DNA from 2 places in the Rhizobium sp. NPDC090279 genome. Region 2 is predicted to be linked to the other one. Evidence: predicted binding sites of a transcription regulator. Region 2 holds the regulator's gene; the other holds the start of a gene.
What was found. The regulator HrcA, encoded in region 2, represses chaperone genes, less so after heat shock. The targets are predictions, from matches to a motif close to GTTAGCACTCNCNNNNNGNGAGTGCTAAC.
Positions count from the first base shown of each region.

Region 1: groES (co-chaperone GroES) is a predicted target of HrcA. The motif match lies at 3,592-3,620, and genes of this name have one in related genera.

Region 1 is NZ_JBIVYI010000010.1:178,525-184,857, forward strand. Features, by position in the region: gene ACIQWP_RS24740 (bifunctional riboflavin kinase/FAD synthetase) at 1-962, opposite strand, end outside; gene ACIQWP_RS24745 (TIGR01459 family HAD-type hydrolase) at 978-1,826, opposite strand; gene chrA (chromate efflux transporter) at 1,919-3,397, opposite strand; gene groES (co-chaperone GroES) at 3,679-3,975, shown strand; gene groL (chaperonin GroEL) at 4,051-5,691, shown strand; gene ACIQWP_RS24765 (hypothetical protein) at 6,274-6,333, shown strand, end outside.
Region 2 is NZ_JBIVYI010000003.1:300,887-307,219, forward strand. Features, by position in the region: gene rdgB (RdgB/HAM1 family non-canonical purine NTP pyrophosphatase) at 1-346, opposite strand, end outside; gene ACIQWP_RS09450 (VOC family protein) at 358-774, opposite strand; gene rph (ribonuclease PH) at 786-1,502, opposite strand; gene hrcA (heat-inducible transcriptional repressor HrcA) at 1,675-2,763, shown strand; gene ACIQWP_RS09465 (GFA family protein) at 2,773-3,207, opposite strand; gene grpE (nucleotide exchange factor GrpE) at 3,423-4,064, shown strand; gene ptsN (PTS IIA-like nitrogen regulatory protein PtsN) at 4,352-4,816, opposite strand; gene hpf (ribosome hibernation-promoting factor, HPF/YfiA family) at 4,906-5,481, opposite strand; gene rpoN (RNA polymerase factor sigma-54) at 5,732-6,333, opposite strand, start outside.

The DNA of each region.
Region 1 (6,333 bases), on a different contig from region 2:
TCAAGCTCGCCGAGCGGCTGGACGCCGGCGAGCAGCGCCCTCGCCTCATCTTCGTCCTTGCGGATCTGGGCGACGAGCGGGTCCAGACCGTCGAACTTCAGTTCCGGGCGGAGATAGCCGAAAAAGGAAACGGAACAGATCTGACCGTAGAGATCGCCGCTGAAATCGAAGACGAAAGTCTCGAGCAGCGGGGCGCCATTGTCCGTCACGGTCGGGCGCCGGCCGTAACTGGCGACGGCATCCCGGATGACACCGTCGGCGGTGCGGAAGCGCACGGCATAAATGCCGGCCTTCAGCGATATCTCGGGCGGCAACTGCATGTTGGCCGTCGGGAAACCGAGTGTGCGGCCGAGCTTCTCACCGCCGATGATCGGCGCCTCGACGGTATAGCGGTATCCGAGCAGGCCGGCGGCTTGTGCCACCTCGCCGTCTGCCAGCAGCGTACGGATGCGACTGGAGGAGATGACCTCGGTATTCTCGTCGCGGAAGGCATCGATGAGCGTCACGCCGAAGCCATTGTGGCTGCCGGCATTCATCAGGAAGGCCGGCCCACCCTGGCGATCATGGCCGAAATGGAAATCGAAGCCGGTGACAACCTCGGAGGCATGCAGCCAGTCGATCAGGATCGAATGGACGAATTCATCCGCCGAACGCTGCGAGAAGGTGCGATCAAAGGGATATTCGATGACGGCGTTGAAACCGAGCGCTTCCAGAAGACGCGCCCTGAGCGGTGCGGGGGTCAGGCGGAAGACAGGCTGATCGGGCTTGAATACGGTGCGCGGATGCGGCTCGAAGGTCAGCACCAAGGCCGGAATGCCGCGCTCCTTGGCGATCTCCAATGCCCGCGTCAACACAGACTGATGGCCGCGATGCACGCCGTCGAAGTTGCCGATGGCGACCACCCCGCCCTTCAAGGCATCGGGAAGCGGCTCACGGGTCTCGTTGCGATGGAAAACGGTCATCGACTGCCACTCCCCTCAGACAAGGCGCGGCATCCACCACTTCGGCGAAGCCTGCTCGCGTGCCAGGAAGGCGCCGAGCGCGGCCTCATCCGTATGCCCGTCGACGACATATTCGCGGGCGTGGATGCCATGGCTGATATAAAGAAGATCGAGACCGTAATCGAGCGCGCCGCGCACATCGGTCGGCATGCCGTCGCCGATGGCAACAACACGCGATAGCGGAAATTCGCTCTTGACCTCGCGGGCGGCGGCAATCGCTGCGTCATAGATGGGCTGATGCGGCTTGCCGGCGATGCGCGTCTGGCCGCCGAGCCGCTCGTAATAGGCGGCCATGGCGCCGGCGCAGGGGATCATGCGATGACCGCGCTCGACCACGAGATCCGGGTTGGCGCAGATGAGCGGCACGTTGCGGGCGGACCAGGCCGTCAGCATGTCCGTGTAATCGTCAGGCGTTTCCGTCTCGTCATCGAAGAAGCCGGTGCAGACGATGCTTTCGGCCTCGCTTGCCTCGACACGCACGACATCCAGCCCTTCGAGGATGCCGGTATCGCGCTCCGGGCCGAGCAGGAATACCTTCCTCGGGCCGTCGGCGATCAGCTTGCGCGTGACGTCGCCCGACGTGATGATGCGATCGTAGACGCTATCGGGAACACCGATCGCCCGCAGCTGCTCGACCACCTTGGGAGCAACACGCGGGGAGTTCGTGATGAGCACGACGGTCAAGCCTTCGCCGCGGGCTGCTTGCAGCGCGAGAGACGCCTCTTCATACGCGGAGACACCATTGTGCAGCACGCCCCAGACATCGCAGAGCGCAACGTCATAAAGTCCGCCGATCTCGCGAAAGCTTTCGATACGCTTGCCCATGCCGTCCTCACGTCAAATAAATCACGGGCTGACATCGCAAACCGGCCGGCAAATTACAAGAGCGGCGTGCAAGGTTTTTGCGCCGCACAAGCTCAGCCGGCGAGCCGGAGCAATGAACCCGCCAAGGCCGATACGGTGAGCACGATGGCAACGCCGGCACGCCGGCGAAAGACCAGCACCGCTGCGAGCAGAAACAGCAGAAAGGCCGAGATATCAAGACTGCTCCAATCGGGCCACGCCATGCCGGCGATCGGCGCATTGACGAATTCGCCGCCCTGGAGCGCGACGCGGCGGCTCAGCAGCACCAGCCGCTCGACATTCGCAAACAGCACGTGCAGACCGAACCAGATCGACAGGTTCGCCATGACGCCGACGATGGCTGCGGTAATGGCGGCGAGAGCCGCGGAAAGCCCCGCATGGCCGCGCAGCCTCTCAATGTAGGGCGCGCCGGCGAAGATGAAGAGAAAGCTCGGCGCGAAGGTCGCCCATGCCGCAAGGCTCGCGCCGACGAAGCCGCCGAACAGCGGATCGAAGCCGAAAGGGTTGCGGAAACCGGCCATGAAGCCGACGAAACACAGGACCAGGACGAGAGGTCCGGGCGTGGTCTCGGCAAGCGCGAGGCCATCCAGCATCTCGCCCGGCTTCAGCCGAGCGTAGTGTTGCACCGCCGTCTGCGCCACATAGGCAAGAACGGCATAGGCGCCACCGAAGGTGACGACCGCCATGCGCGAGAAAAAGGAGAAGATGGCGCCGAACACGTTCGCCTGCCCGCTGAGCGTCTCCGCCACGATATCCTGCGGGCCATGCAAACTGCGCACCAGCAACAGTGGCGCCTGCCAGATCAGTATCCAACATATGATCGTCAACAGAGAGGAGCGAGCCTGGGGGCTTGCGAGCCAGCCGAAGCGAAATGCCGATGCCGCCGGGAACGATAATCGCGGCCGCCGGCGCTCCTTGCCCCATGCGCAATAAAGAACCTGTCCGTAGCCGGTAAAACCGGCCAGCAACACGACCAGGGGAAACGGCAGATCGAGGAAGAAGAGGCAGGCAAAGCTTGCGATCGCCACCACCACATGGAACCGGGTCTTGAGGGCGCGGTTGCCCAACCGGATCAACGCCTGCAGCACGATCGCCAGCACGCCCGCCTTGATGCCGAAGAAGATCGTCGCGAGCAGACCGGTGTCGTGAAAAAGGGCATAGAAGGCCGAAAGCGCCAGAATGACGAAAAAGCCGGGCAGGATGAAGAGCAGACCGGCAATCAATCCGCCGCGCCAGCCATGCAGCAACCAGCCGATATAGGTTGCGAGCTGCTGCGCCTCCGGCCCGGGCAGAAGCATGCAATAGCTGAGCGCGTGCAGGAAGCGCTCTTCGTCGACCCAACGCTTCTCGTCGACGATCATGCGATGCATGAGAGCGATCTGTCCGGCCGGGCCGCCGAAGCTCAGCAAGCCGATCTTTCCCCAGACGCGCGTAGCTTCTGAAAGCAAAGGCTTGCCGACCGGATCGAACGCCGAAACGCGGCCGTTGTGGTCATCTCTTTCCGGTGCGATCCCCAAAGCCGTTACTCCCATACTCGTCGGCGGATCGCGCCGGACATCATTTTGCCGCTTCAACACATCATGCCATCTTCGGACAGCGGCTGCCGGCGATATATGCCGAGCCATGCCCGCAGCCGTTAATCATCAGCGGAACAAGCGGATGCGCGCCGCAAAAAATTCACAGTGCTGTCCTTGACTCGTCCGGAAGCCACCCCTAAATCACGGTCGCTAGCACTCGCCAATGCTGAGTGCTAACACAGCCCATACGGATCCCCCGCTGATCCGTGAATGTCATTTGATCGAGGGATTAGACAATGGCAAGCACCAATTTCCGCCCCCTTCATGACCGTGTCGTCGTTCGTCGCGTCGAGTCGGAAGAAAAGACCAAGGGTGGCATCATCATTCCCGATACCGCCAAGGAAAAGCCGCAGGAAGGCGAAATCGTCGCCGTCGGTTCCGGCGCTCGCGATGAGTCCGGCAAGGTCGTAGCACTCGACGTCAAGGTTGGCGATCGCGTTCTGTTCGGCAAGTGGTCGGGCACCGAAGTCAAGCTCAACGGCGAAGACCTTCTGATCATGAAGGAAGCCGACATCATGGGCATCATCGGCTAATCAAGCCGGTTCCCTTTTCCGATACAGCTGACGGGCCTTAAAAGCCCGGAAAACGCGAATTCAGGAGTTTCAAACATGGCAGCTAAAGAAGTAAAATTCGGCCGCAGCGCCCGCGAAAAGATGCTTCGTGGCGTCGACATCCTCGCTGACGCAGTGAAGGTCACGCTCGGCCCGAAGGGTCGTAACGTCGTTATCGACAAGTCCTTCGGCGCTCCGCGCATCACCAAGGACGGCGTCACCGTCGCCAAGGAAATCGAACTCGAAGACAAGTTCGAAAACATGGGCGCCCAGATGGTCCGCGAAGTTGCTTCGAAGACCAACGACATCGCCGGCGACGGCACCACGACCGCAACCGTTCTTGCCCAGGCCATCGTTCGCGAAGGCGCCAAGGCAGTTGCAGCCGGCATGAACCCGATGGACCTGAAGCGCGGCATCGATCTCGCCGTTGCTGAAGTCGTCAAGGATCTCCAGGCCAAGGCCAAGAAGATCAACACGTCGGAAGAAGTCGCACAGGTCGGCACGATCTCGGCAAACGGCGAAAAGCAGATCGGTCTCGATATTGCTGAAGCCATGCAGAAGGTCGGCAACGAAGGCGTCATCACGGTTGAAGAAGCCAAGACCGCCGAAACCGAACTCGAAGTCGTCGAAGGCATGCAGTTCGACCGCGGCTACCTCAGCCCCTACTTCGTGACCAACCCGGAAAAGATGATCGCCGACCTCGAAGACGCGTTCATCCTCCTGCACGAGAAGAAGCTCTCGAACCTGCAGGCCATGCTCCCGGTTCTCGAAGCCGTCGTTCAGACCGGCAAGCCGCTCCTCATCATCGCTGAAGACGTCGAAGGCGAAGCTCTTGCGACCCTCGTCGTCAACAAGCTGCGCGGTGGCCTGAAGATCGCTGCCGTCAAGGCTCCGGGCTTCGGCGATCGCCGCAAGGCCATGCTGGAAGACATCGCCATCCTGACGGGCGGCACTGTCATCTCCGAAGACCTCGGCATCAAGCTCGAGTCGGTTACGCTCGACATGCTCGGCCGTTCCAAGAAGGTTTCGATCTCCAAGGAAAACACCACGATCGTCGACGGCGCTGGCGCCAAGTCCGACATCGAAGGCCGCGTTGCCCAGATCAAGGCTCAGATCGAAGAAACCACCTCTGACTACGACCGCGAAAAGCTGCAGGAACGCCTTGCAAAGCTCGCTGGCGGCGTTGCCGTTATCCGCGTCGGCGGCTCGACGGAAATCGAAGTCAAGGAAAAGAAGGACCGCATCGACGACGCTCTCAACGCGACGCGCGCTGCTGTTCAGGAAGGCATCGTACCGGGCGGCGGCACGGCTCTGCTGCGCTCCTCCGTCAAGATCACCGTCAAGGGTGAAAACGACGACCAGGAAGCCGGCGTCAACATCGTTCGCCGCGCGCTGCAGGCTCCTTGCCGCCAGATCGCTGAAAACGCTGGTGACGAAGCCTCCATCGTTGTCGGCAAGATCCTCGACAAGAACGAAGACAACTTCGGCTACAACGCTCAGACGGGCGTCTACGGCGACATGATCGCCATGGGCATCGTCGACCCGGTCAAGGTCGTTCGCACGGCTCTGCAGGACGCAGCTTCGGTTGCTTCGCTGCTGATCACCACCGAAGCCATGATCGCCGAGCTGCCGAAGAAGGACGCTCCTGGCGGCATGCCTGGCGGCATGGGCGGCATGGGCGGCATGGACATGATGTGATAGGCCAACGGCCTAATTACAGAAATGTCCATAAAGCTTCGCCCATGCACTTTAGTGCTTCAGGCCGCCAAGCGGCCTGAAGTGGCGGCATGGACATGATGTAATAGGGCATTAGCCTTATTGCGACTGTTCATTCCGGCATCCGGAATTGACGAAGGGCGGCTCTCGGGCCGCCCTTTTTTAATTGCGCCCAAATGATACAGCTGCGGTAGCAGCAAGGTTTCCCGGCATAACAAATTTTGCAACTTGCCCATTGCTGTTTTCAGAAAAGCCCCTATAACTCGCAGCGCAGCGATTTTGGAGAGTTAGCTGTAATACACGTAATTTTTACTTCTTTTGAACGCGCTTAACCTGCGGCCCGGCGTGGCCATGACCTTGAGCATGAGCGCTGCTCGAATTTATTACTTGAAATGACTTCATAGACTGGAGCACCATCCCGAAAAGCATTGCCGACACGGATCAGCAGAGCCAACGTCTCTGCACATTTGTAGCGGCGTGAAATGCAGGGAGGCCATCCATCTGGAGGGGTAAGGAATTCAAGTGAAGCGCGCGGGGGGACCATGCGCTCATGTGGGGATCATCTTGTTCAAGATTGCCAGAGCCAATTTTTCCGTACCATTTGCACCCGGCTCGCTGGAGTTC
Region 2 (6,333 bases):
TTTCCAGCGCCGTCTCGACCTTCCGCATCGCCATGGCGAAATCGCGCGTGCCGTCGGCCGTTTCGGCCCAGTTGGCGGTATAAACGCCGGGATCGCCGCCAAGCGGATCGATGACCAGACCGGAATCGTCCGAGAGTGCCGGCAAGCCCGAAGCCTGCGCGGAGGCCAGCGCCTTGATCGTGGCATTTTCCTCGAAGGTGGTGCCGGTCTCGTCCGGTTCGATGAAATTGAGATCGGCGGCGGACTTGGCAGCAAAACCCAGCGGGCCGATCAGGTCGCGGATTTCCTGGATCTTGCCGGCATTATGGCTGGCGACGACGATGGTCTTGGTATCGAGCTTGCGCATGTGCTGTCCTGTCAGAGGCCCCAGATGCGGGGTTCGGCGCATTCCAGGCTGTTGCCGGCCGGATCGCGGAAATAGATCGATCGGCCGCCGTTCGGCCAGTGAAAATCGGCTTCGATATCGACACCGGCAGCCTTCAGCTTCCGCGCCATCGCTTCGATATCGTCATTGTCGAGGCGGAAGCAGACGTGACCATGCCCCTTCGTGCCATGCGGCGGCACGGGTAGGGCGCCCGGCTCGTGCGGCTTCACGGTCTCCTCGCTGTTGAAGATCAGCAGGACGCCCGGCCCGCAACGATAGAAGACATGGCGGTTGCCGCCACGCGAAATCCTCTGCAGTCCGAGTATGCTTCCGTAAAAGACTTCAGCCGCATCGAGATCGTCCGCATAGAGTGCGGTTTCGAGGACGCCTGCGAGGGCCGGGTCAGCCATTCAAAATATCCTCAGGCGATGGCCTGCTTCTGCAGATCCACCAGTTCGGCAATGCCGTTCTTGGCAAGATGCATCAGCGTGGCGAATTCCTCTTCGCTGAAGGGGGCGCCTTCGGCGGTTCCCTGGATCTCGACGATGCCGCCCTTGCCGGTCATGACGAAATTGGCGTCGGTCTCGGCCGAAGAATCCTCAAGGTAGTCGAGATCGATGACAGGCTGACCGGCGAAGATGCCGCAGGAGATGGCGGCGATGTGATCCTTCAGCACGCGGTCGACCTTGACCATGTTGCGGCTTTCCATCCACTTCAAGCAGTCGTAGAGCGCGATCCAGCCGCCGGTGATCGATGCCGTGCGTGTGCCGCCATCGGCCTGGATGACGTCGCAATCGACGGTGATCTGACGTTCGCCGAGCTCTTTCAAATCGACGACGGCGCGCAACGACCGGCCAATCAGGCGCTGGATTTCCTGCGTGCGGCCACCCTGCTTTCCGGCTGCGGCTTCGCGCTTCATGCGCTCGCCGGTCGCACGCGGCAGCATGCCGTATTCGGCCGTGACCCAGCCCTTGCCGCTGTTGCGCAGCCATGGCGGCGTCTTGTCTTCCAGGCTTGCCGTGCAGAGCACGTGCGTATCGCCGAACTTGACCAGGCAGGAGCCTTCCGCATGCTTGGAAAAATTGCGCTCGAACGATACCTTGCGCATCTGGTCGGTTTTTCTGCCTGAAGGCCGCATTCCACTCTCCTGAATGTTCGTTGACCGCTTCTACGACCCACAGGCCGCATTTGCAAAGGAAAAGCAGGCTGGGGAGCCTCTGGGCGGCGGCCGCAGCATTTTTCCCTTTTGCCATTGCTAACCAAATGATTATATTTTGCCCAAGGCTCAACGGAATGGATCTGACAGCGAAATGGTATTCACGACATCGTCGGTCTCGGATGTCATTGCTGCACTGGACGAACGCTCCAAGGAAGTCTTCCGTCGCATCGTCGAAGGCTATCTGGAAAATGGCGAGCCGCTGGGCTCGCGCAATCTCTCCCGCTTGCTGCCCATGTCCTTGTCGCCGGCTTCCGTGCGCAATGTGATGAGCGACTTGGAAGAGCTTGGGCTCATCTATTCGCCGCATGTGAGCGCCGGCCGATTGCCGACCCAGGTGGGCCTGCGCTTCTTCGTCGACGCCTTCATGCAGGTCGGCGATCTCTCGGCCGAGGATCGCGCCAATATCGACCGGCAGGTGCGTGGCAGTAATCGCGACCAGCCGATGGAATCGATGATGTCGGAGGCAAGCCGCGTGCTGTCGGGCATTTCGCGCGGTGCCGGCCTCGTCATCACCTCCAAGAGCGATCCGGTGCTGAAACACGTGGAATTCATTCGGCTGGAGCCGACCAAGGCGCTTGCCGTGCTCGTCGGCGATCACGATCAGGTCGAAAACCGCATCATCGAACTGCCGGCCGGCACGACCTCGTCGCAGCTGACGGAAGCTGCCAACTTCCTGAATGCCCACATGACCGGCCAGACGATGCCGGAATTGCGGCGGCAATTGCAGAGCCTCAAGGAAAGCGTGCGAAAGGAACTGGACAGTCTTTCGCATGAATTGGTCGAGCGCGGCATTGCTGTCTGGTCTGGTGGCGATGACGACGGCAAGCCGACGCAGCTCATCGTGCGCGGCCACTCCAATCTCTTGGCCGAGATCGGCGGCGCCGAGGATCTGGATCGGTTGCGCCTGCTTTTCGACGATTTGGAAAAGAAGGACAGCTTGATCGAGATCCTCAATCTCGCCGAAAGCGGGCCGGGCGTGCGTATCTTCATCGGTTCGGAAAACAAGCTCTTCTCGCTGTCGGGCTCCTCGCTCATAGTTGCGCCCTATCGCGACGACGACGATCGCATCGTCGGCGCAGTCGGAGTCATCGGTCCGACACGGCTGAACTATGCGCGCATCGTACCCATGGTCGATTATACGGCCCAGCTGATCTCGCGGCTGACCCGACCGGGGATGTGATGGCTGGGATCAGTCGGGAAGGAGCATCCCCGATCCGCCCATCTCTGCCGGAAAATCCTTCTGCTTCGGCAACCCGTCTCTCAGGTGAAGCACGGTTGTCTCGTAATTGACGTGGACTGCCGGCTGAAATTCGAGGGTGGGAAGGACGGCGGCATAGACGTCGGTGACGCCCCACGGCGGATGCTCTGTCAAAAGATGGCCGCCGCAGACCGTGCACCATTTGCGCACGCTCTTTTCGGTTTTCTGGTAGCTGCCGATCTTGTCCGCGCCCTTGGTGACGTGAACGGCTTCCGGCGGCCAGAGCGAGAAGGCATTGACCGGTCCCGCCGACCATTCCCGGCAGGAGTCGCAATGGCAATAACCCATCGCCATTGGCTCGCCGTCGACGGCAATTTCCACTGCGCCACAGAAACACTTGCCTGAAAGGGATTTGCCATTAGACATTGATGTCACCCCACTCTGTGCTGAGATGCAATTCAGCATACTACTGGGGAGGAGGGTTGAACAGTCGACGTCACGAGTGGCATCAAGGAGCGGGGAGGCACGTTGCCGCCGCCGTAAAGCCGCGAATTGGCGGTTCTTCTCGACAAAGCCTTGATTTTTTCCGGCCAAACCTCGATATCGGGCACATCGTAAGACCAAGCAATTCGGAGACCGTCATGACCGACGAAACAACAAAAAACGGCCCTGACGCCACGGCGGCCGACACTTCAGCGGATTTCGCGCAGGATGCAGCCGAAACCGTCGATGCGGCAGAACCGTCTCAGCCAGATCCGGTTGAGCTGCTGAAGGCCGAGAATGGCGAACTGCGCGATCGCTACCTGCGCCTTGCTGCCGAGATGGACAACCTCCGTCGCCGCACCGAGCGCGACGTGAAGGACGCAAAATCCTATTCCGTGGCAAGCTTTGCCCGCGACATGCTCTCGGTGGCGGACAATCTGCGCCGCACGCTGGACGCCATTCCGGCTGATGCTCGCGCCGGCGCCGATGCCGGCCTGAACACGCTGATCGAAGGCGTCGAGATGACCGAGCGGTCCATGCTCTCGGCGCTCGAACGCCATGGCGTGCGCCAGCTCGAGCCGGTCGGACAGAAGTTCGATCCCAATTTCCATCAGGCCATGTTCGAAGTGCCCAATTCCGAGGTGCCGAACAACACGGTCGTCCAGGTCGTGCAGGCCGGCTTTGCCATCGGCGACCGCGTTCTGCGCCCGGCCATGGTCGGCGTTGCCAAGGGCGGCCCGAAGATCGTCGAAACGACCGAGCAGGGCGCCAACAGCCCGCTCGACGAAAAGGACGCTTGATCCTTTTCTGTTTGAGTAATTCCAGGAAAAACGCGCGGCGTTTTTCCGCCCGGAATTGCGCGAGAACGAAGAAACAGAGCGGTTCGTCGATTTCGCGAACCGCTACGGCAGCAAAAGAAAAGAGCCGGATGATCTGAGATCTTCCGGCTCTTATTTTTGCCTTGGTCCGATGCGATTCAGTCCGTCAAAGCATGTCGCGCGAAAGCGTGCAGCGGTTTTGCGACAACGACATGCGCAAGATCAAAGACCTAAACGCCCGGAGCGAATCTGAAAGATCGCGACGCGCTTTAGGCGGCGTTGGATGCCTGCTCCTCGTTGAGGAATGCGTAGATGGCGGAGGCGGAATCGGTGGCGCGGAGCTTGGCGACCAGATCCTGATCGCGCAGAACGCGGGCGATGCGCGACAATGCCTTCAGGTGGTCCGCGCCTGCGCCCTCGGGCGCGAGGAGCAGAAAGACGAGATCGACAGGCTGGTCATCCAGCGCCTCGAAATCGACAGGCGCTTCAAGGCGCGCGAAAATGCCGGCGATGGACTTGATGCTGGCAAGCTTGCCGTGCGGAATGGCGATGCCGTTGCCGACTCCGGTAGAGCCCAGGCGCTCGCGCTGCAGCACGACGTCGAAAATTTCGCGCTCCGGCAGTCCGGTCAGTTTGGAGGCTTTGGCTGCCAGCTCCTGAAGCAGTTGTTTTTTGGAATTTGCCTTCAAGGCGGGGATGATCGCATCTTGTTGTAGCAAATCTGCCAATGCCATTCTCGTTATCCTTCGTGTCGCCGAGAGCCGATGACGGGCAAGCGGCGGCCAGCTGCCATTGATGCGCAGCCGCCGCTTATCTTCTATTCTCAGCCTTTGATATTGGCCGCGTCGATCCAGCCAATGTTACCGTCCTGCCGACGGTAGACGATGTTCAAGTGTTCGTTGCCGGGGCTGCGGAAGAGCAGCAGCGGCTCGTCGGTCATGTCGAGTGCCATCACGGCAGTCGCCACCGACATGGTCTTCAATTGCTTCGTGCTCTCCGCAACGATTGCCGGCGCGAAATCGGCCGGAATTTCCTCGTCGTCATCCGGAACGCCGTCCATGACGGTATAGGCGACTTCCGCCTGTCCGTTGACGTGGTTGCCGGCCTGATGGTCCTTGAGTTTGCGCTTATAGCGGCGCAGGCGCTTTTCGATGCGCGCGGACGCCGCGTCGAAAGCAAGCTGCGGGTCCATGGCTTCGCCCGCAGCATGCAGCACCACACCGCTGTCGAGATGAAGCTTGCAATCGGCCGCGAAGCGCGAACTGGACTTATGTACCGTTACCTGACCTGAATACCCCCCGTCGAAGTATTTGGTCACGGCCATACCGATCTGGTCTTCAATCCGTTGGCGGAAGGAGTCACCAATTTCCATATGTTTACCGGAGACACGCACACTCATGGAGTTTCCCTTCTTGTAGTGGTTATTGCGCGCATCAGTTTACGCCAAGCCTCAAGCTCATCCAAGCACTTCACGCGGTCAAAGGCAAATTGCGTATATCGACCGCCCTTTGGATGGTGGGGATAAGTTTCATGGTCATGCTGTCCCGCAGCGATTGCGGCGGGCTTCTAGCCCTGCCACATGGGAAAGTCAACTGCGTCTTAACGGACCGTTAGGAGTTCGACAGCCTGTGGTTGAAGATCGGCAGCCGTCAGAAACCGGAGACTTTGGCCAGTGCCCGCTTCTCCCGGCGTCGCTGCACGGAGGAGGGGATGTTCATGGCTTCACGGTACTTTGCAACCGTGCGGCGAGCAAGCTCGATCCCGCCCTTCTTCAGCGTATCGACAATATCGTCATCGGAGAGAACCGCGTCCGGGCTCTCGCTCGAGATCAGCAGGCGGATCTTGTGGCGCACGGCTTCGGCCGAGTGACTGTCGCCGCCCTCGACGGCGCTGATCGAAACCGTGAAGAAATATTTGAGTTCGAACAGCCCGCGCGGCGTCAGCATGTACTTGTTCGACGTGACGCGGCTGACCGTCGACTCATGCATCTTGATGGCATCGGCCACGGTTTTCAGGTTGAGCGGCCGCAGATGGTCGACGCCGTTCACCAGGAATGCGTCCTGTTGCCGGACGATCTCGCTTGCCACCTTCATGATCGTCTTGGCGCGCTGGTCCAGGCTACGGGTCAGCCAGTTGGCGGTCTGCAGGCATTCCGAGAGGAAGGCGTGGTCCTGGCTGCTTTTGGAGACGGACGCGAAATAGGACTGGCTCACCAGCACCCGCGGCAGCGCATCGGGATTGAGCTCCACCA